DNA from 3 places in the Rhizobium sp. P1_E1 genome. Region 3 is predicted to be linked to each of the others. Evidence: predicted binding sites of a transcription regulator. Region 3 holds the regulator's gene; each other region holds the start of a gene.
What was found. Region 3 encodes LexA, which represses DNA repair genes until DNA is damaged. Its sites were predicted from a motif close to TGTTCNNNNTGTGTTCNG; they were not measured.
Positions count from the first base shown of each region.

Region 1: a site for LexA is predicted at 4,411-4,428, ahead of AC1D1Z_RS03980 (ribonuclease T2 family protein). Genes of this name have one in related genera too.
Region 2: a site for LexA is predicted at 2,320-2,337, ahead of AC1D1Z_RS04385 (ATP-dependent helicase). Genes of this name have one in related genera too.

Region 1 is NZ_JBFUAY010000005.1:60,147-66,831, reverse strand. Features, by position in the region: gene metF (methylenetetrahydrofolate reductase [NAD(P)H]) at 1-715, opposite strand, end outside; gene AC1D1Z_RS03990 (ArsR/SmtB family transcription factor) at 717-1,742, opposite strand; gene ettA (energy-dependent translational throttle protein EttA) at 1,909-3,558, opposite strand; gene AC1D1Z_RS03980 (ribonuclease T2 family protein) at 3,657-4,397, opposite strand; gene AC1D1Z_RS03975 (alpha/beta fold hydrolase) at 4,555-5,484, shown strand; gene AC1D1Z_RS03970 (DMT family transporter) at 5,517-6,473, shown strand; gene caiB (succinate--glutarate CoA-transferase) at 6,491-6,685, shown strand, end outside.
Region 2 is NZ_JBFUAY010000006.1:36,058-42,742, forward strand. Features, by position in the region: gene AC1D1Z_RS04355 (hypothetical protein) at 1-175, opposite strand, end outside; tRNA gene AC1D1Z_RS04360 (tRNA-Thr) at 328-402, shown strand; gene AC1D1Z_RS04365 (DUF982 domain-containing protein) at 660-902, shown strand; gene AC1D1Z_RS04370 (hypothetical protein) at 1,194-1,454, opposite strand; gene AC1D1Z_RS04375 (BON domain-containing protein) at 1,571-1,831, opposite strand; gene AC1D1Z_RS04380 (PQQ-binding-like beta-propeller repeat protein) at 2,011-2,277, shown strand; gene AC1D1Z_RS04385 (ATP-dependent helicase) at 2,385-4,445, shown strand; gene AC1D1Z_RS04390 (enoyl-CoA hydratase/isomerase family protein) at 4,457-5,509, opposite strand; gene AC1D1Z_RS04395 (putative bifunctional diguanylate cyclase/phosphodiesterase) at 5,593-6,685, opposite strand, start outside.
Region 3 is NZ_JBFUAY010000013.1:27,385-34,069, forward strand. Features, by position in the region: gene kdsA (3-deoxy-8-phosphooctulonate synthase) at 1-783, opposite strand, end outside; gene AC1D1Z_RS07770 (VOC family protein) at 780-1,676, opposite strand; gene lexA (transcriptional repressor LexA) at 1,875-2,594, shown strand; gene AC1D1Z_RS07780 (ComEC/Rec2 family competence protein) at 2,575-5,007, opposite strand; gene gltA (citrate synthase) at 5,298-6,587, shown strand; gene lpxB (lipid-A-disaccharide synthase) at 6,619-6,685, opposite strand, start outside.

The DNA.
Region 1 (6,685 bases), on a different contig from region 3:
CGAAGCCCGCAAAGCGCTCGTCGAGAAAGGTAGGGATGATGGTCCCACAGGCCCCGGCGAAGCGCTTCAGCTGCGTCAGGTTCTGGATCGGCATGATGCCGGGCACGACAGGGATCGAGATGCCGGCGCCGCGCACCCGCTCCAAGTAACGCTCGAAATTGTCGTTGTCGAAGAAGAATTGCGTCAGCGCCCGGTCGGCGCCATTGTCGGCCTTGCGCTTCAGCATGTCGATATCGGCCGCCGTATCGCGGCTTTCCGGGTGCTTTTCCGGATAGGCGGAGACCGAAATCTCGAAATCGCCGATTTCCTTGAGGCCGGCCACCAGCTCCGCCGCATTGGCGTAACCGCCGGGATGCGGCTGGTAGGGCGCGCCGGCGCCGCCGGGCGCATCGCCGCGCAGCGCCACGAAATGCGTCACGCCGGCTTTGCGGAACGTGTCGACCACCTGATGCGTCTCTTCCTTGGTCGCACCGACACAGGTGAGATGCGAGGCGGTGGCAAGCGGCGTCTGCGACAGGAACCGCGTGACGGTGGTCAGCGTCGGCGCTTTGGTGGTGCCGCCGGCGCCATAGGTCACCGAGACGAAATCCGGGTCCCAGTCCTGCAGCTGGCTGACGGTATGCCAGAGCTGCCCTTCCATCTCCTCCGATTTAGGCGGGAAGAATTCGAAGGAGACCCTGATGTTGCGGCCGCGCGCTTCGTTTTTCAAAACCATGTCATACCCTCCCGGCAAATGTAGGTTCGGCACCTTCGCTCGCCTGCGAAGCCATGAGGCGCCTCGGATCGCGCGCGAGCCAGACGGTAACCGTCAACCCCTGCTCACTTTGCTGACCCGGATGAAGATCGACGACCTGCTCGACGTCGAGCCCGGTCTTGCGCAGCCAGTCGGACATTGCCTGGTGCGAAAAGCCGAGACGGACATGCGCATGCTCGTCGCGGAGATATTCGAGCGTGTGCGGCGCAAGGTCGATGACCACGAGCCGGCCGCCCGGCCGGAGCATGCGCGCCGCTTCCGCGATCGCAATTTCCGGCTGATCGAAGAAATGCAGCACCTGATGGATCGTCACCAGATCGAAATCCTGTCCCTCGAACGGCAGGTTGAGGATATCGGCATGGCGCACGGTGGCCTTGGTGATGCGGGACTTGTCGAGATTCGCACGCGCCACGCTCAGCATGTCGCGGCTGGCATCGACGCCGGTCGCGCGGCGGTAGAGCCCGGACAAGAGTTCGAGGATGCGGCCGGTGCCGGTGCCGAGATCGAGCAGCGAGTCGATCGGCTGGCTGCCGAGCAGCCGGATGACAGCGGCGTCGACCTCTTCGTCGGCCGCATGCAGGCGGCGAAGCTCGTCCCACTCGGCCGCGTTGCGGCTGAAATAGGCCTGCGCCCGCTCGGCGCGCTGACGCTTGACCTGCGAGAGCCGCTCGCCGTCGCGAAGGATGGTCGGATCGTTCTCGGAAACATGCTTCAGCAGCGCCCGCACCAGCATGGCGGCCTTGCCGTCCTGCTTGAGGCGGAAATAGGCCCAGGCGCCCTCCTGGTAGCGTTCGATCAGTTCGGCCTCGCCGAGCAGCTTCAGGTGACGGGAGATGCGGGGCTGGGATTGGCCGAGAATTTCGGTAAGATCGGTCACCGTAAGGTCGCCGCCGTCAAGAAGCGCCAGAAGACGCAGGCGCGTGGGCTCGCCGGCCGCCTTCAAGACGTCCACCAGCGCATCCAGTCCAAGCTTCAAGGGTTCGCTCATCTTCGATCCAATCAAGATATAAAGATATCTTTATGTGATTTGAAAAGCAGTGGCAAGCGAGAATTCGCTCTCTCCACGAAATTGCCTGCTCAGATTGCGACAGAGCCAGATATGAAAAAGCCCCGGCCGAACCGGGGCTCTCGCAAGCGAAAACAGTTGGAATAAATCAGCGCGTCAGGCGCTTGTGGGCCTGGCTGCCCGGGTTAAGGGCGTCGGGGCCAAGGCGGCGCACCTTGTCCTGTTCATAATCCTCGAAGTTACCTTCGAACCATTCGACATGGCCGTCGCCTTCGAAAGCGAGGATATGCGTCGCCAGACGGTCAAGGAACATGCGATCGTGGCTGATGATGATGGCGCAGCCGGCGAAATTCTCAAGCGCGTTTTCCAGCGCACCCAGCGTTTCCGTATCGAGGTCGTTGGTCGGTTCGTCGAGCAGCAGAACGTTGCCGCCGGCCTTCAGCATCTTGGCAAGGTGAACGCGGTTGCGCTGACCGCCGGAGAGATTGCCGACCTTCTGCTGCTGGTCGCCGCCCTTGAAGTTGAAGGCGCCGCAATAGGCACGGGAGTTCATGTCGAATTTGCCGAGCTTGATGATTTCGGCGCCGCCGGAGATTTCCTCCCAGACCGTCTTGTCAGCCGCAAGCGCGTCACGGCTCTGGTCGACATAACCGAGATGCACGGTCTCGCCGATACGGATCGAACCGCCATCCGGCTTTTCCTGGCCGGTGATCATCTTGAACAGTGTTGTCTTGCCGGCGCCGTTCGGGCCGATGATGCCGACAATGCCGCCCGGCGGCAGCTTGATCGACAGGTCGTTGATCAGCGTGCGGCCCTCGAAGCCCTTGATGATGCCTTCCATCTCGATGACCACCTGGCCGAGGCGCTCGCTGACCGGGATGATGATCTGCGCGTCGCCGGGACGCTGCTTCTCGGCGGCATCCACCAGTTGCTCGTAGGACTTGATACGGGCCTTGGACTTGGCCTGACGGGCCTTCGGGCTGGAAGCGATCCATTCCTGTTCGCGGCTGATCGCCTTCTGGCGCGACGCGTCTTCGCGGCTTTCCTGCAGCATGCGCTTGGCTTTCGCCTGCAGGTAGGCCGAGTAGTTGCCTTCGTAAGGAATGCCACGACCGCGGTCGAGTTCGAGGATCCATCCGGTGACATTGTCCAGGAAGTAGCGATCGTGGGTGATCATCATCACGGCGCCCGGATAGTCGCGTAGATGCTTTTCGAGCCAGGCGATGGTTTCGGCGTCCAGGTGGTTGGTCGGTTCGTCAAGCAGCAGCAGATCCGGCTGCGAAAGCAGCAGACGGCAGAGCGCGACACGGCGACGCTCACCACCGGAAAGGCTGGTGACTTCGGCGTCGCGCGGCGGGCAACGCAGCGCTTCCATCGCCATCTCGACCTGGCTTTCCAGATCCCAGAGGTTCTGGCTGTCGATGACGTCCTGAAGCTTGGCGCCCTCTTCCGCCGTCTCATCGGAATAGTTCATCATCAATTCGTTGTAACGATCGAGGACAGCGGTCTTCGAGGCAACGCCTTCCATGACGTTCTCGAACACCGTCTTGTTGGGATCGAGATGCGGCTCCTGCTCCAGATAGCCGACCGTCGCACCTTCGGCGAGCCAGGCTTCGCCGGTATACTCCTTGTCCTGGCCCGCGATGATGCGCAGTACGGTGGATTTACCCGCGCCGTTCGGACCGAGGATACCGATCTTGGCATCCGGGTAGAACGAAAGGTGGATATTCTCCAGGATCTTCTTGTTGCCATAGGCCTTGTTGAGGCCGGACATATGATAGATGAACTGACGTGCCATGCTGCGCTGCTCCGGGCGGGAAACTTTGATTGTGCCGCTATGTAGGCGAAACAGCGCCTCCGGGCAACGCCGAAACCCGGTTTACTCAGGATTTCCGGTCAAAAGCCCGCAGCGTCGACGACGCCCTCGTCGCAGCCGAACGACGTTTTTCCAGCACCCTGGATCAGATCGGCAAGCCCGGCACTTTTCGCCGATGCCGCTCCGGCAGCTTCCGAAAGCCCGATCGTCAGCTCGCTGATCATCCTGACATTGCCGGCCCGCCGGCAGCTCATCTTGACACGATCGCCGGCACCCGGTCCAAAGCTCTTGTCGAAAGCCGCCTTGATCGCTTCGGCCTTGACCGGCTTGCCGATATTGGCAGCGAAGAGATCACGCACAGCCGACGCGTTGAGTGCGCCCACGAGATGCACACCGACGCCGAAATAGTCGTCGGCACTCATCTTCGTGCAGGTGCCGTGCTTCACCCATTCATGCCGTTCCAGGCCGGATTGCGTGCCGGGCATCGCCTTGGCAAGCGCCGTCTTCGTCTCCGCTGCAAGCGTGACCTCCGGCAGCTTGTTCCAGTCGCCGTCCTTGTCGGCGGTCTTCTGATCGGCGCTCACACCACAATAATCCTGCCGCATCGGCCAGAGCCCGTGCAACGAGAAGTTCGTCGCGTCAGGGCGCTCGCCGGTCTGGCTGGCGCATTCGGCCTTCTTCTGGTTTGTCTGGCAAAAAGCCGGCTGCCAGCTCGCCGCCAGAATGAAGCGGGTGCGCCCGCCGGCCTCCTGCGCCACGGCGGCGCCGGCAATAACCATCGACACAGCGAACGACAAAGTACGCAACTGCATGCTGCTCATTTCAACCCCCAAAAAGAACAATACAGGAACAAATAAGCATCAAATTCAAACGATCGCAACCCTGAATCGCAACAAGGCTGCAATTTGTTATCGGATAACCAAACGCCGATGTTGCAATTACCCGGCGATCTGGTCTGTTGCCGCCGGGAGGATCCACATGTTTTCTGAAACGCAAAGGCTCGTCGTGCCTGGGGCGTCGCTGGCCTATCACCATGCTAAGGCCGAAGCTGCGGCACGCGGCATCCTGTTGATATCGCATGGCCTGGCCGAACATTCGAAACGATACCGCTCCTTTGCCGAGGCGATGGCGGTGCGCGGCTATCATGTCTATGCCCACGATCATCGCGGCCACGGCGAGACGACGGCAGCCGATGCGCCGATCGGCCGCTTTGCCCGGCGTGGTGGGGTCGAAAGGGTGATTGGCGACGTCATCGCCATGCGCGGCCATGCGGCCTCCTGCCATCCCGGCCTGCCGGTGATCCTCTTCGGCCATTCGATGGGCGGCCTCATCGCCCTCAATGCAGCCGTCACGGCTCCGGCCGACTTCGATGCTGTCGCCGTCTGGAATTCGAATTTCGCCGTTGGCCTTGCCGGCCGCGCCGCCCAGGCGATCCTGCTTGCCGAGCGCATGCTGAAGGGCTCTGACGTGCCGAGCGGCCTGCTGCCGAAGCTCACCTTCGGCACCTGGGGCAAATCCATTGCCGGCCGCCGCACCGAGTTCGATTGGCTGTCGCGTCGTCCTGATGAAGTTGACAAGTATGTCGCCGATCCACTCTGCGGCTTCGACGCCTCAGTCTCTCTCTGGCTCGATCTCTTCGAGTTGACCTTCCGCGCGCCGCAGAAAATCCATCTAGACCGGCTGCCGCGGGATATGCCGATCCATCTGGTCGGCGGTGGAGTGGACCCGGCGACGGAGCGTGGAAAAGCGGTGCTCTGGCTGTCAAAGCATTTGAAAGACCAAGGCTTCTCCCGTATCAGCAGTGAGATATATCAGGACATGCGGCACGAAACACTGAATGAGATCGGCGCGGATGCGGCGATCGCAGCCTTTGGCGAGTGGTGCGACAGGGCCGTCGCAAGATCCTGAGCGACCAATATCCTGAGTACAGGGATTTCATCATGAGCAGCTCCTCCGCCCGCCCCGTTTCGTCCGCCTCCGACGTGACGATGGGGCTTGTGCTGATGGTACTCTCGGTGATGGTCTCGCCGCTCATCGATATTTTTGCCAAGCTTGCGATCACGACCGTGCCATCCGGGGAGATCACCGCCGGCCGTTTCATCGTCCAGGCGCTCTGCATGCTGCCACTCGTGATATGGCGGCGCAGCTTCGCCGATTTTTCCTGGCGACAGAGCCTGTTCCATGCCATCCGCGGCGCGATCATCACCGTCTCGATGATCTCCTTCGTCACGACGCTGAAATATATGGCGGTCGCAGACGCGATCGCGATCTTCTTCGTCGAGCCAATCATGGTGACGATCCTCGGTGGCATCTTCCTGAAGGAGACGATTGGCTGGCGGCGGTATACCGCCTGCGGCGTCGGCTTCTTCGGGGCGATGCTGATCATCCAGCCGAGTTTCGAAGAGGTCGGCTACATCGCGCTTCTGCCTGTCGTCAGCGCGCTCTGCATCGCCATCTTCGTGCTGATGACCCGCGCCCTCTCGCGCAGGGAAGACCCCTGGTCGATGCAGTTCCAGATGAGCATCTGGGGCCTGCTCTTCTGTGTCCTCCTGCTTTTCCTCGGTCAGGGAACCGGCTCCGACCTCTTCGATCCGGTCATGCCGGAAGGCCGCGCCTGGTTCTATGTCGCCGGCGTCGGCGCCATGGCCGCAATCACCGGCATCCTCGGCGTCTACGCCTATCGCGCAGCACCGGCCTCGACGCTGGCGCCGCTGCAATATTTCGAGATCGTCTCGGCGACAATCTTCGCCTGGCTGGTCTTCGGCGACTTTCCGGATGCGGTCAAATGGCTCGGCATTGCCATCATCGTGGCATCAGGCTTCTACATCCTCTGGCGCGAGCGCCGCTTTGCTTCAAAGCCTGTATCCGATACATCTGAGGTGACGCTGGCGCCATAGAAATTGCCGGGAGGAACATGACAGAGACCGTGACGAAAAAACCACCGCTTGCCGGCATCCGGGTGATCGAGCTTGCCCGCGTGCTCGCCGGCCCCTGGGCGGGACAGATGCTCGCCGATCTCGGCGCCGACGTCATCAAGGTCGAAAATCCCGACGGCGGCGACGATACGCGCCAATGGGGACCACCCTTCGTCGAGGGCGCCGACGGCGAG
Region 2 (6,685 bases), on a different contig from region 3:
CGGCGGGCAGCCCATTTGTTTCGTCGGCCTGGCCCGAACGGCGGGCGCGGACCTGCTGTTTGCGTCGCCCCAGATTTTCCCTGAGCTTGTCGGCGGCGCGCTCGCGGCGCAGTTTCGCCTGTGCCTCGATCGCCTCTTTGCGGCTCTGCTGGCCGGATTCGGTCTTTTCGTTCATGGGAACAGGATTAGCTGAATTCGCGCCGATCCAAAAGGCCCTTCGCCGCAATCGACGCGAAGTTGGAATTTGCAGCTTGCGCTGGCCGCCAAGCTGTGGCAATAGCCCCCCGTTCTCGCGATTGAGCCACCCGGCTCGCGCGGTCTGGTCCTGCTGCCGTAGCTCAGTGGTAGAGCACACCCTTGGTAAGGGTGAGGTCGGTGGTTCAATCCCACTCGGCAGCACCAGTTTTCTTGAAAAGACAGTCAATCTCGACTCCACCCTTCCCGGCGAAAACACCTTATAAGTTGGCGTTTCTCATCAGTTGGCGTCCATAGGCTTTCCTGTCAGGGGTCGAGGCGAAACCATTCGTCGCGGCATCAGTGACGATCCGCCCATTTGCCGACGGTGAAAATCGCGCTAGAGTATTAGCTATCGCAGAGTCTCCCCGGAGGAACTGGGAGATGTTGCGCTCATTTCTGTCGAAAATCGTGGAGGAGCGTCGATGGCAACTGAAAGATGGAACAGCCCGGTCAAGGTTGGTTTCGAAAATGCCGATGCGCGAACGGTCAATGGTCCGTTCGATGCGCTGAAGTGCCTGGCGGATCTCTGGCCGAGTGTGCGCGGGCTTCGTTATATCAAGGCCCGCAGCACCTGCCGGGCAGCGCTCGATGGGCGCAAGAGCGTGGAAGAGGCGAGAGCCGAGTTTCTGGCGGCAGCCGAAGAGGCGAAGCTGAAGCTTCATTGAACTGGCGCATAATCCTTTCCGAAAATCGATTCCGATTTTCGGGGTTATGCGCTGCACTTCGGTCAGGATTTCCAGGCCGCATCAGGTCGTTCGTAAACGGAACGTGCCGGAACAGGGCAATGCTTTAATTTTACTTAACCCTGCATCGAACTCGCGCCGGGTTTTGGCGCAGCAGGCGTTGCGCCTGGTACAGGTGTATTCATAGAAGATGGCCAGCCATCATGATGATGGTTAGAGGCTCGTCACCTCTGCGGAAACGCAGGCGAGCCTCGTCCGAGCAAAGCGGATGTTTCAGCAGTCCGCGCCGCCCTCATTCTCCACTTCGACATAACCGACACCGATGATCGTGCCATCCGCCGCGCGGATGAAGGACGGCAAATACTGAGGACCTGCCGGCGTGCAGGCGACGGTCCCGGTATATTCGTTGCGGGCGATCTGGTCCTTCGGCAAAGCGGAATAATTCGTGCCGGTTTCCAGCGAGGCGTGGGCGGAGCCGGCAAAGACACCGCCTGTTATCACGGTCATTGCAGAGATGCGAAGAAGCGACTGCATGGGGGTCTCCAGCGTTTAGGTCCGGCCTTTCAACACGTGGGAGGGTGTTTTGGTTCCCTTCATGCATCGCAAAGACATGAGCGCGCGAACCGGCGCGGCATCCCATTCTCAAGACTTCAGCGTCGCAGCAGGCGACCACGCACATAGCCTCGTCCGACGACGCCCTCAGCGATCTCGACCGCGCGCTCGACATCACCCCGCCGGCGCACGAAACCTTCCAGGATGACATAGTAGCCGGATATGCCGACGGTGATTTCGCCGGCTTCGAAATCGGCGGCCGCATGAAGGGCGCTCTCCACCGAGGCGCGCGTCGCGGCATCGCTGTGGCCCTGCCGGCCGGGCTCGTCATGCCCCGTGAATGCTGGAAAGCCGAGCACCGTGAACGTTTCCTGATGTTGGTTGATGTCTGTTAACGTCGCAGGTACGCATTTCGTTGCGTCCCCCGGAAAAGAAGAGCCTGCTCGACAGCGATACCTGCGCGGGCGACATGGGCTACCCTTGGCGAAAGGTGCGGCGGCTTCCATATCTGGCTGCAGTCGAAAGAGGGATGATGACGATGAAAGCGCTTCTGCCTGCCTTGTTTGCCGGGGCATTGCTTGCCGGCTGCTCCTCGGCCGATACGCCGGCGCTGGAACCCATTCCCGGCAGCATTACCTATGGCGGCCAGCCGCGAACGAAGCTCACCAAGTCGCCGGTCGGCAGCGCCGTCTACAACCAGTTCTACAACGGGACGGGACAGCGCGTGGAGGAAACCTATATCCTTCAGCCCGACCGCAGCCTGAAGCTGGTGCGGCGCGTAGTCGGTCCGGATTTCCCCGACTGAGATGTTGCTCGCGCGCCAGATCGCTTGACAGAGGCGGCAATCGCGAACATTCAAGGAACATCTAATCTTTCCCCAGTGATTCTGCGGGAGCCCGACCGGACGGCTGGATGTATCTCGAAAAGCTCAATCCGCAGCAGCGCATGGCCGTCGAGCACGGCACGCTCATCGACGGCAGCCATATTGCCGGGCCGCTGCTGGTCATTGCCGGCGCCGGCTCGGGCAAGACGAATACCTTGGCGCATCGGGTCGCCCATCTGATCGTCAAGGGCGCCGATCCCCGCCGCATCCTGCTGATGACCTTTTCGCGCCGGGCAGCCGCCGAGATGGCGCGGCGCGTCGTGCGCATCTGCCGCGATGTGCTTGGTGCGAATGCAGGCGTCATGGCGGATGCGCTTTCCTGGTCCGGCACCTTCCATGGCATCGGCGCGCGGCTGTTGCGCGATTATGCCCAGCAGATCGGCCTCGACCCGGATTTCACCATCCACGACCGCGAAGACAGTGCCGATCTGATGAACCTGATCCGGCACGACCTCGGTTTCTCGAAGACGGAAAGCCGTTTTCCCACAAAGGGCACCTGCCTTGCCATTTATTCCAGAGCGGTGAATTCGGAGACCGCGCTCGACCTCGTGCTGCGCGACGTCTTTCCCTGGTGCGCGGCGTGGGAAAAACAGTTGCGCGAACTTTTCGCCAGCTATGTCGAGGCCAAGCAGAGCCAGAACGTGCTCGACTACGACGATCTGCTGCTCTACTGGGCGCAGATGGTCGGCGAGGCTGTCATTGCCGAGGATATCGGCAGCCGCTTCGACCATGTGCTGGTCGACGAATATCAGGACACCAACCGGCTGCAGGCCTCGATCCTGCTGGCGCTGAAGCCCGGCGGCCAGGGGCTGACCGTCGTCGGTGACGATGCGCAGTCGATCTATTCCTTCCGCGCCGCGACGGTACGCAATATCCTCGATTTTCCGGCCGCCTTCAGCCCGGCCGCCAATATCGTCACGCTCGACCGCAACTACCGCTCGACGCAGCCGATCCTCGCCGCCGCCAACGCCGTCATCGATCTCGCCTCGGAGCGCTTCACCAAGAATCTCTGGACCGAGCGGCAATCATCCGAGAGGCCGCGCCTCGTCACGGTGCGCGACGAGGCCGAGCAGGCGCGCTACGTCGCCGACATGGTGCTCGACAACCGCGAGGAAGGCCTCACGCTCAAGCAGCAGGCCGTGCTCTTCCGCGCCTCGCATCACAGCGGGCCGCTGGAGGTCGAGTTGACCCGGCGCAACATTCCCTTCGTCAAATTCGGCGGGCTGAAGTTTCTCGACAGCGCGCATGTGAAGGACATGCTGGCCGCCCTTCGCTTCGCGCAGAACCCGCGCGACCGGGTGGCGGGCTTCCGGCTGATGCAGATCCTGCCGGGCGTCGGGCCGTCGACGGCGCAGAAGACGCTCGACCTGATGGCCGAGGATGCCAGTCCGATTTCTGCTCTCGCTGCCATGCCGGCGCCGCCGCGTTCCGGCGAAGACTGGACAATGTTCGTCTCGATGCTGCAGGAGCTGAAGACAGGCAAGGCCGGCTGGCCGGCGGAAATCGGCCTGGCGCGGCAATGGTACGCGCCGCATCTGGAACGGCTGCACGAGGATGCAGCGACGCGGCAGGCCGACCTGTTGCAGCTCGAGCAGATCGCCGGCGGTTATGCCTCGCGCGAGCGTTTCCTCACCGAGCTCACCCTCGACCCACCGGATGCGACCAGCGACCAGGCGGGCGTGCCGCTTCTCGACGAAGACTATCTCATCCTGTCGACCATCCATTCCGCCAAGGGCCAGGAATGGACGAGGGTCTTCATGCTGAACGTCGTCGACGGATGCATACCGAGCGATCTCGCCGTCGGCACCACCGCCGAAATCGAAGAGGAACGCCGGCTGCTCTATGTCGCCATGACGCGCGCCCGGGATGGTCTCGACCTTGTCGTGCCGCAACGCTTCTTCACCTATGGTCAGAACTCGCAGGGCGACCGGCACGTCTATGCCTCACGCAGCCGCTTCATTCCTGCGACGCTGCTTCAGTTCTTCGAGGCCTGCAGCTGGCCACAGATGAAATCGCAGACCGTCGCCCAGCAGCAGGCGCGGCAGGTGCGCATCGATGTCGGCGCCCGCATGCGCGGCATGTGGCGATAACTGGATAGCGTTCAGAGTGAAAGCGGCGGTTCGGCCGGTTTCAGGAAATTCTCGACCGTTGATGCCTCCACGGCCTCGACTGACGCCGGCGACCATTGCGGATTGCGGTCCTTGTCGATGACGGCGGCGCGGATGCCCTCGAAAAAATCGGGATTATCAAGCATCTGCAGACAGGCGCCGAGTTCGCGGCCGAGACATTCGGCAAGCGAGGCGCTGCGGCGGCCGGCCCTGAGCAGCCGCAAAGCGAGCTTGAGGCTGGTCGGTGAACGCGTCAGCATCACCCGGCGCGTCTCGGCGGCAAATTCGCCTTCCTCCCCGGCAAGCGCTGCCAGGATTTCCTCGACGTTGTCGAAACGGAATGCGCGATCGATCATTGCTGCGTTCTGCCGCAGCCGGCTTTCTCCCTGAGGCTCCGAAAGCGCCTGCAGCACGGCATCCACGTCGCTGGATGAACTGCCGCGCGGCAGGCCCGAGAGAGCATCGATCACCTCACCCAGCCGAGGCGACGCGATCTGGAGGTCGGCAAGCCCAGCGTGGATCGCGTCGGCAGCGCCGATATCGAGCCCTGTCAGGCCGAGCCATGTTCCGGCTTCGCCCGGCGCGCGCGGCAGCAGCCAGGTGGCGCCGACATCCGGGACATAGCCGATGCCGGTTTCGGGCATGGCAAGGCGCGTGCGCTCGGTGACGATGCGGTGGCGGCCGTGCGACGACAGGCCGACGCCGCCGCCCATGGTGATGCCGTCCATCAGCGCGACATAGGGTTTGGGGTAGGAGGCAATCATATGGTTGAGGCGGAATTCCTCGCGCCAGAAGCTTGCAGCCAGGCCATCGCCGGCGCGAGCACTCTCATGCAGGACGCGGATATCGCCGCCGGCACAGAAGCCGCGTTCGCCCTCTCCCGTCGCCACGACGCTCGCCACCTCGGGATCCCCGGCAAAAGCGTGAAGCGCCCCAGTGATCGCCCGGATCATCTGCAGCGTCAGGCTGTTCAACGCCCGCGGCCGGTTGAGCCGGATCACCCCCGCGGTGCCCCGCCGTTCAATGATGACTTCGCCGTCTTGCATGGTTCACCTCATCCTGTTGAACCATGAATAGACGACGATGTAGCTTCGCTCCAGTCGATTTGCGGCGGATCGAGATCGATCATTCAGGCAGACAGCGAATTGCGGGCGGAGGCTGCGGCCTCGCACCGGGCGGCGTAATCGATGGCAAGTTCCAGCGGCAGCGGCCGCGAGAAATGATAGCCCTGCGCCAGACGAACGCCCATCGCCTTCAATCCCTCGGCGATCTCTTCGCTTTCGACGCCTTCGGCGACGGAGGCAATGCCGAGATTCTGGCAGAGATTGGCGACCGAGCGGGTAATGTTCATGCAACGGGCGTCACGATCGAAATTCATCACGAAGGACTTGTCGATCTTCAGCTTGTCGAAGCCGAGACGATGAATATGGCTGAGGCTCGAATAGCCGGTGCCGAAATCGTCAAGGGCAATCGAGATGCCGGCGGCGCGCAGCATAGTGATTACCTGGTCGGCGGTGTCGAAATCGGAGAGCAGTGCCGTCTCGGTGATCTCGAATTCGATGCGCCTGGGATCGATGCCGGAGCGGGTGATCATGGCAAGCAGCGCCATCGAGGTCTCGTGGTCGCAGATATCGCGCGCCGAGAGATTGAAAGACAGCCTGAGATGCCGTGGAATGATCGCCAGCGCTTCGAGCGCCTTGGCGAAGAGGATGCGGGTCATGCGGCCGATGACCGCCGTGCGCTCGGCGGCGGGAATGAAGGCTTCGGGACTGATCCGGCCGAAGCGGGCGCTGTCCCAGCGGGCGAGCGCCTCGTAAGCGACGACGCGGCCACTCCTCAATTCGACGATCGGCTGATAGTCAAGTTTCAATTCCTGGGCGAAGTCGTTCGCCTGCAGTTCGAGTTCGATCAGGTGGCGCTGTGTCAGGATCTTCTCGTGCTCGGCCGAGAAGAATTCGACACCGCTGCTGCGCTTGCTCTTGACCTGATAGAGGGCGAAGTCTGCTTTCTCGTAGAGATCCTCGGCCGTGTACTCGCCGATATCGGGATAGACGATGCCGCAGGAACCGAAGACACGGACCGAGCCGTCGGGGATTTCGTAGGGATCGCGGACGGCAGCACAGAGCGCCTGACCAAGATCGGCGATCGCCTGGCGTGTCATCGAGCAGGGGAAAATGATACCGAACTCATCACCGCCGAGACGAGAGACGATGCCCTCTTCG
Region 3 (6,685 bases):
ATAGACCATGTTCGGGCCGTCCGAAGGTGCATTGTCGGGGTCCTGGTGGGTTTCGACGAAGACACCGGCAACACCGGCAGCCACTGCTGCGCGCGCCAGTGTTTCCACGAATTCCCGCTGACCGCCGGAGGAATCGCCCTGCCCGCCCGGCTGCGCAACGGAATGGGTGGCATCGAAGATAACGGGTGCGCCCATCGCCGCCATGATCGGCAGCGAGCGCATGTCGGAAACCAGCGTATTATAGCCGAATGAGGCGCCACGCTCGCACAGCAGCACGTTCGGATTGCCGCTGGCGTTGAGCTTCTTCAGGACGTTCTTCATATCCCAGGGAGCGAGGAACTGGCCCTTCTTGACATTGACGACGCGGCCGGTCTTGGCGGCGGCGATGAGAAGGTCGGTCTGGCGGCAAAGGAAGGCCGGGATCTGCAGGACGTCGACGACCTTTGCCACCTCCGCGCATTGCTCGGCGGTATGAACGTCGGTCAGGACAGGAAAGCCGAATTCCTTCTTGAGGTCGGCAAAGACCTCCATGCCCTTTTCGATCCCGATGCCGCGTTCAGCCGAAAGAGAGGTGCGGTTCGCCTTGTCGAAGGAGCTCTTGTAAACGAGGCCGATGCCGAGCTTTGCGCAAAGCTCTTTCAGCGTACCGGCAACCATGAAGGCGTGGTCGCGGCTCTCCATCTGGCAGGGACCGGCAATCAGCGACAGGCGGCCGGTATTGGAAAAGGTCACCTGGCCTTGGCCTTCGCCGATCTTGACTTCGGAATTCGTCTCAGTGCTCATCGTGTCTCCTCGAAGGCGAAGAGCGTGCCCTGCCCGGGCGCGGGCTTCACCAGAATGCGATTGTTCTTGCGCGTGTATGTCACCCCGTTAGCAGCCAAATGCGCTTCTGTCACGGCAAGATCGGCGACAATGAAGAGGATTGCCCGGCCACGCAGGCCGCGATCGGCGGATGATCCGGCGATCTCGAAATAGGCTTCTAGCCCTTCCGGCGTCATCAGGCTGATTTTCGCGTTCGAAGCAGCAACATTGACGCCAAAACCGGTTTTCTCGACTGCCGCCTGCGCCACGGCAAGGCCGACGAAGGCCCCGAAAGCAGCAGCATCAGGCGCGCAGAGCGCGATCTCGGCAATGCCGGTGACGCCATTGGCATGCGTCTCCAGCGCGCCGCGGTCGGCCGGCAGCGGATTGACGCGTTCGACGCTGAAAAGGAAGAGATCGGGCGCTCGCAGGTCACCGGCAAAAGCCAGCTTGAAGCCGGCGATGCTCTCGGAACCGTCCGGCATCGTCATCGGCCGGGTGAACTGCAGCATCTCGCCGGCGCTCGATCCGTTGCCGACGAAGTTCTGATGATCGATGCCGGCATCCTTACTGCCGAAAGCAAGCCCCGAAAGCCCCTCCTCGCCGCAGCGGAAGCGGAAGGCCCGGTTGCGGGCGGTGAAGACATTGCCTTGCCGCGCTGAGGCCTCGCTCTCCTCGACACTCGCAATCCCGAGCGGCTCCAGATAGGTCTTGTCGGCAAAAAAGACGCAGGCGTTTTCCGTTCCGAAGGGATGGCGTGCATCGGCGGCAACGGTGAAGCCGAGCTTGCCAAGCCTCTCGCGCGCCAGATCGATATTGACGACGGGCAGCACCACATGATCCAGCGGATGCGGCTTGGCGGAACGCTCGTTCATGATATCCCTCCTGGAAACGGCAAGAGATGTGCGATGGCGCGCCCCTCAATGCAACAGATGTGTCCCAATCCGGCGAATGAAAATAAAAATCTCAACGAGTTGGCGCCAAGTTTTACGGAAATTTAGCTACTTGCGGAACACATATGGAACATATAGTGTCTGTTCTGGATTTGTTTCAATCACGAGGTCACAACGTCGATGCTCACGCGCAAACAACAGGAGCTTCTCCTTTTCATTCATGAGCGCATGAAGGAATCCGGCGTTCCGCCATCTTTCGACGAAATGAAGGATGCCCTGGACCTCGCTTCCAAGTCCGGGATTCACCGGCTGATTACGGCGCTCGAGGAACGTGGCTTCATTCGCCGCCTACCGAACCGCGCCCGTGCGCTCGAGGTTATCAAGCTTCCGGAGGCCTACAGCCCCAGCATTCAGCCCCGGCGGGGCTTTTCGCCCAGCGTCATCGAGGGCAGCCTTGGCAAGCCGCAGCCGGTCGCCACTCCTGCTCCCGCAAAACCCGTCGCCGACAACGGCAACTCGGTCTCCGTGCCGGTCATGGGCCGTATCGCCGCCGGTGTTCCGATCTCGGCGATCCAGAACAACACCCACGACATCGTCGTTCCGGCCGACATGCTCGGTTCCGGTGAACATTATGCGCTCGAGGTCAAGGGCGATTCGATGATCGACGCCGGCATCTTCGACGGCGACACCGTGATTATTCGCAACGGCAGCACAGCAAGTCCTGGTGACATCGTCGTTGCTCTCGTCGACGACGAAGAAGCGACACTCAAACGCTTCCGCCGCAAAGGCGCCTCGATCGCGCTGGAGGCGGCCAACCCGGCTTACGAGACCCGGATTTTCGGGCCGGACCGCGTCAAGGTTCAGGGCAAGCTCGTCGGCCTCATTCGCCGCTATCACTGACATCAGGCAGTCTGGATTCGGCAAAACTGTTGCTGCGCCAGTCATAGGCGCGATGCCGCATCCATGGCCGCGACAATGCATCGAATGCGGTTGCGACCTCCAGGCCGGCGTCGGCGAAGCGCAACTCGACGGAACCGGTCCTGCGCAGCGTTTCGCCGGTGAAGAGCGTCGCCCCTGAGCGGCAGTTGTTGAAGCGCAGGCGGACCGACGTCACGACGATATCGGCCGCGTCGCATGCCGGACCGAGATAGGCGGCATTGTCGATGACAGCAACCACGTGACCATTGCCAAGCCTTGATGTGCACCAGGCCTTCTTGACGCAGGAAAAGCGGTTTGCTTCACCGGCCGCTGCAGCCGCCCGCATCGCCGACCTTGCTTCGTTCTGCTGATCGCGGGAAAGCCTGACACGGCGGTCTTCTCCCTCCGGCGGAATAACAGGACCATCCAGCATCTTCGGCGGGTGATGCGTCGGCAGGACCAGCGCTCTCTGCCACTGGTCGAAGATGAAATCCGGCGGTCTTTCACGGTTGGAAGCCATGGCCCCCGCCTCGACGATTGCGACGAGACCACCATCCTCCGAAATCGCCAGATCCGGCGGCCGGGGAACCGGCAGAAGCAAGAGGACGAGCGTCGAGACCGCGATGATCGATGTGCCGATATGGCGCAGCCGGGTGCGGAGCAGCGTCAGCAGCAGAAAGCCTGCGACGGCTATCGCGAAATACCAAGCGGGCAAGCGGCCGATGCCGATGTCGCCACCCCAGCCGGACACCGTCTTTGCGATCGCGATCACCAGATCGAGGCCGAATCCGACGACCTTCCAAGGCAAAACGTCCAGACCGAAAGGCATGAGCAGCATCGCCAGCAACCCGGCCGGCATGATGATGAAGGAGATGATCGGCATCGTCGCGAGGTTTGCCGGCAGGCCATAGGCAGTCAGGCGATGAAAATGCTCGATCGAAAACAGCGCGGTGGAAAAGCCGCCGATCAGCGAGGTCAGGAAGACGCCGCCGAAGAAACCCGCAACCGTAACGACGGGCCGAAACACCGGCAGCTTCAGGAAAGCGTTTTCGCGGACGCGCCGGTCCTTCCACAGCTGGTAGCCAGATACCAACGCCAATGTCGCGGCAAAGGACATCTGGAAGCTCGGACCCAAGACCTCGGACGGTGAAATGGCGAGAATGACGAGCGCCGAGAGAGCGACATTGCGCAGGCTGATCGACGGCCGGTCGAAGAAGACGGCAATCAACATGATCGCCATCATGATGAAGGCGCGTTCGGCCGAGACGGCAAAGCCGGAGATCAGGAAATAGGCCGTGACGGCGATGAGCGCGCCGGCAGCGGCGATCTTCTTGGTCGGATAGGCTTGGGCGACACCGGGAAAGAGGCTGAGCAGCATGCGGAAACCGACGAAGAAGATGCCGGCTGACAGCGCCATATTGAGGCCGGAGATAGCGATGATATGAGCCAGACCGGACTGGCGCAGCGCCTCCGTCGTCTCATTCGAGATGGCGCGCCGCTCGTCCGTCACCAGAGCAGCGGCAAAAGCGCCGGTGTCGCCGGGCAGGATCGACCTTATGCGGTCGCCGATACCGCTGCGCAGCCGGTAGAGACCTTCGAGCAGCGCTTCCGTCGTCGATCTGGCCGCTTGCGGACCTGCCTGCAAATCGACCTTTGTCGGCGCACCGTAGAAGAAGCCGTTGGCGCCGATGCCATCGAAATAGGCACCGAAGGAGAAGTCGTTGAGCTCAGGAAGCGCTGGACCTGCTGGCGGCGTCAGCCGTGCTCTGCCGGTTATGATATCACCGATCTCGAAAGGCGCGTCCGCGCCGCGGGCGATCGCGGTTATGCGCCCCGGCGGCCGCTTCACCTCCGGCGCCTCTGTGTCGGTGACGGCAAGAATATAGCGCCACCGCCCGCGACCATCGCCTTCGCGCCGCTCGACACGGCCGGTCACCGTCGTCGTCACTGATGAATCGAGGATCACGGTCGAAGCCCGTCGGCTCTCGAGCTGCGCCGAGACCACGCCGCAGGCGACAAGTGCAAGCGCCAGCAGCGTTGCCCGCAAAGCCGCCCGGCTGCGGCTGGCGATGAGAACCGCGACGGTCAGCACCAACAGGCAGAGCAGCGATGCAATGAGCGGGAAGTCCGATGCCGCTAGAAACCAGAAGGCTGAGCCGGCGCCGAGGAAGACCGGTGAGAACAGCAGCAGGCGGCCATGGTCCGCCTCTTCGCCCAGCATGCGCATGCCGGCACGCAGCGATTGCGAGGCTGCTGCCGGCAGCCGGTGGCGCCACGGTGTCGCCGACTGCGTCGTTGGCGGCCGCGTCACCACGACAGCCGGAGAAAAACCGGCGGAGTCGGCAAGGCCGGCGCCTGCTTCCGGCCGCAATTCGACTGTCGTCAACTCCTGCATGTGCTGCCCAAAGTCACTCGCCCCGACAGGCAGAATGCAACCGCCAATCAAATCCGGCAAGAATAATCGATTGAAAAGTGAGGGAAAATTGAAAGAGCCAAAAGAGCAGTCGAATCATCGGCTTCCGATATGCATGCGGCTCATCGCTGCAGTGCCTAAAAGGTGATACTGCAATGCACAAAATGCCATCACGGTAACTTGGCATTAGCCTCGCGATCATATAGCTATCGGTGAGGACGCTTAACCCCTATGGCGCTTTTATGGCGCCACCGCCATTTCGGAGGATCAGCATGACGGATCAAAGCGCTACAATAAAAATCGGTGACAAATCAGTCGACCTTGCCGTTAAAAGCGGAACGATCGGCCCGAGCGTCATCGATATCGGTGCCCTCTACAAGAACACGGCTTCCTTCACCTACGATCCGGGTTTCACGTCGACTGCATCCTGTGAATCGAAAATCACCTACATCGACGGCGACGAAGGTGTCCTGTTGCATCGCGGCTATCCGATCGAGCAGCTCGCCGAACATGGCGACTTCCTCGAGGTCTGCTACCTCTTGCTTTACGGCGAACTGCCGACCACCGTGCAGAAGAAGGATTTCGATTATCGCGTCACGCACCACACCATGGTGCACGAGCAGATGAGCCGCTTCTTCACCGGCTTCCGCCGCGATGCGCATCCGATGGCCGTCATGTGCGGCTGCGTCGGCGCGCTGTCGGCCTTCTACCACGACTCCACCGACATCACCGATCCGCACCAGCGCATGGTCGCCAGCCTGCGCATGATCGCCAAGATGCCGACGCTTGCCGCCATGGCCTACAAGTACCATATCGGCCAGCCCTTCGTTTACCCGAAGAACGACCTCGACTACGCCTCGAACTTCCTGCGCATGTGTTTTGCCGTGCCTTGCGAGGAATATGTGGTCAATCCGGTGCTTGCCCGCGCCATGGACCGCATCTTCATCCTGCATGCCGATCATGAGCAGAACGCCTCGACCTCGACCGTCCGTCTCGCCGGTTCGTCGGGCGCCAACCCGTTCGCCTGCATCGCTGCCGGCATCGCCTGCCTCTGGGGCCCCGCGCATGGCGGCGCCAACGAAGCAGCGCTCAACATGCTGAACGAGATCGGCTCGGTCGACCACATTCCGGAATATATCGCCCGCGCCAAGGACAAGAACGATCCGTTCCGCCTGATGGGCTTCGGTCACCGCGTCTACAAGAACTATGATCCGCGCGCCAAGATCATGCAGAAGACGACGCATGAAGTGCTTGGCGAACTCGGCATCAAGGATGATCCGTTGCTCGAAGTGGCGATGGAGCTGGAGCGCATCGCGCTCTCCGACGAATATTTCATCGAAAAGAAGCTCTATCCGAACATCGACTTCTATTCCGGCATCACGCTGAAGGCGCTGGGCTTCCCCACGACCATGTTCACCGTGCTCTTCGCGCTTGCCCGCACCGTCGGCTGGATCGCGCAGTGGAACGAGATGATCGAGGATCCGGAACAGCGCATCGGCCGTCCGCGCCAGCTCTATGTCGGCGAACCGAAGCGCGATTACATCCCGGTTTCGAAGCGCTGATCGCTTTAAAAGAACCCAAAAGAAAACCCGGTCAGAAACGACCGGGTTTTTTCTTTTTCAGCACGTCGAGAAGGATCTCGGCGGCGTGCTCGCCGGGC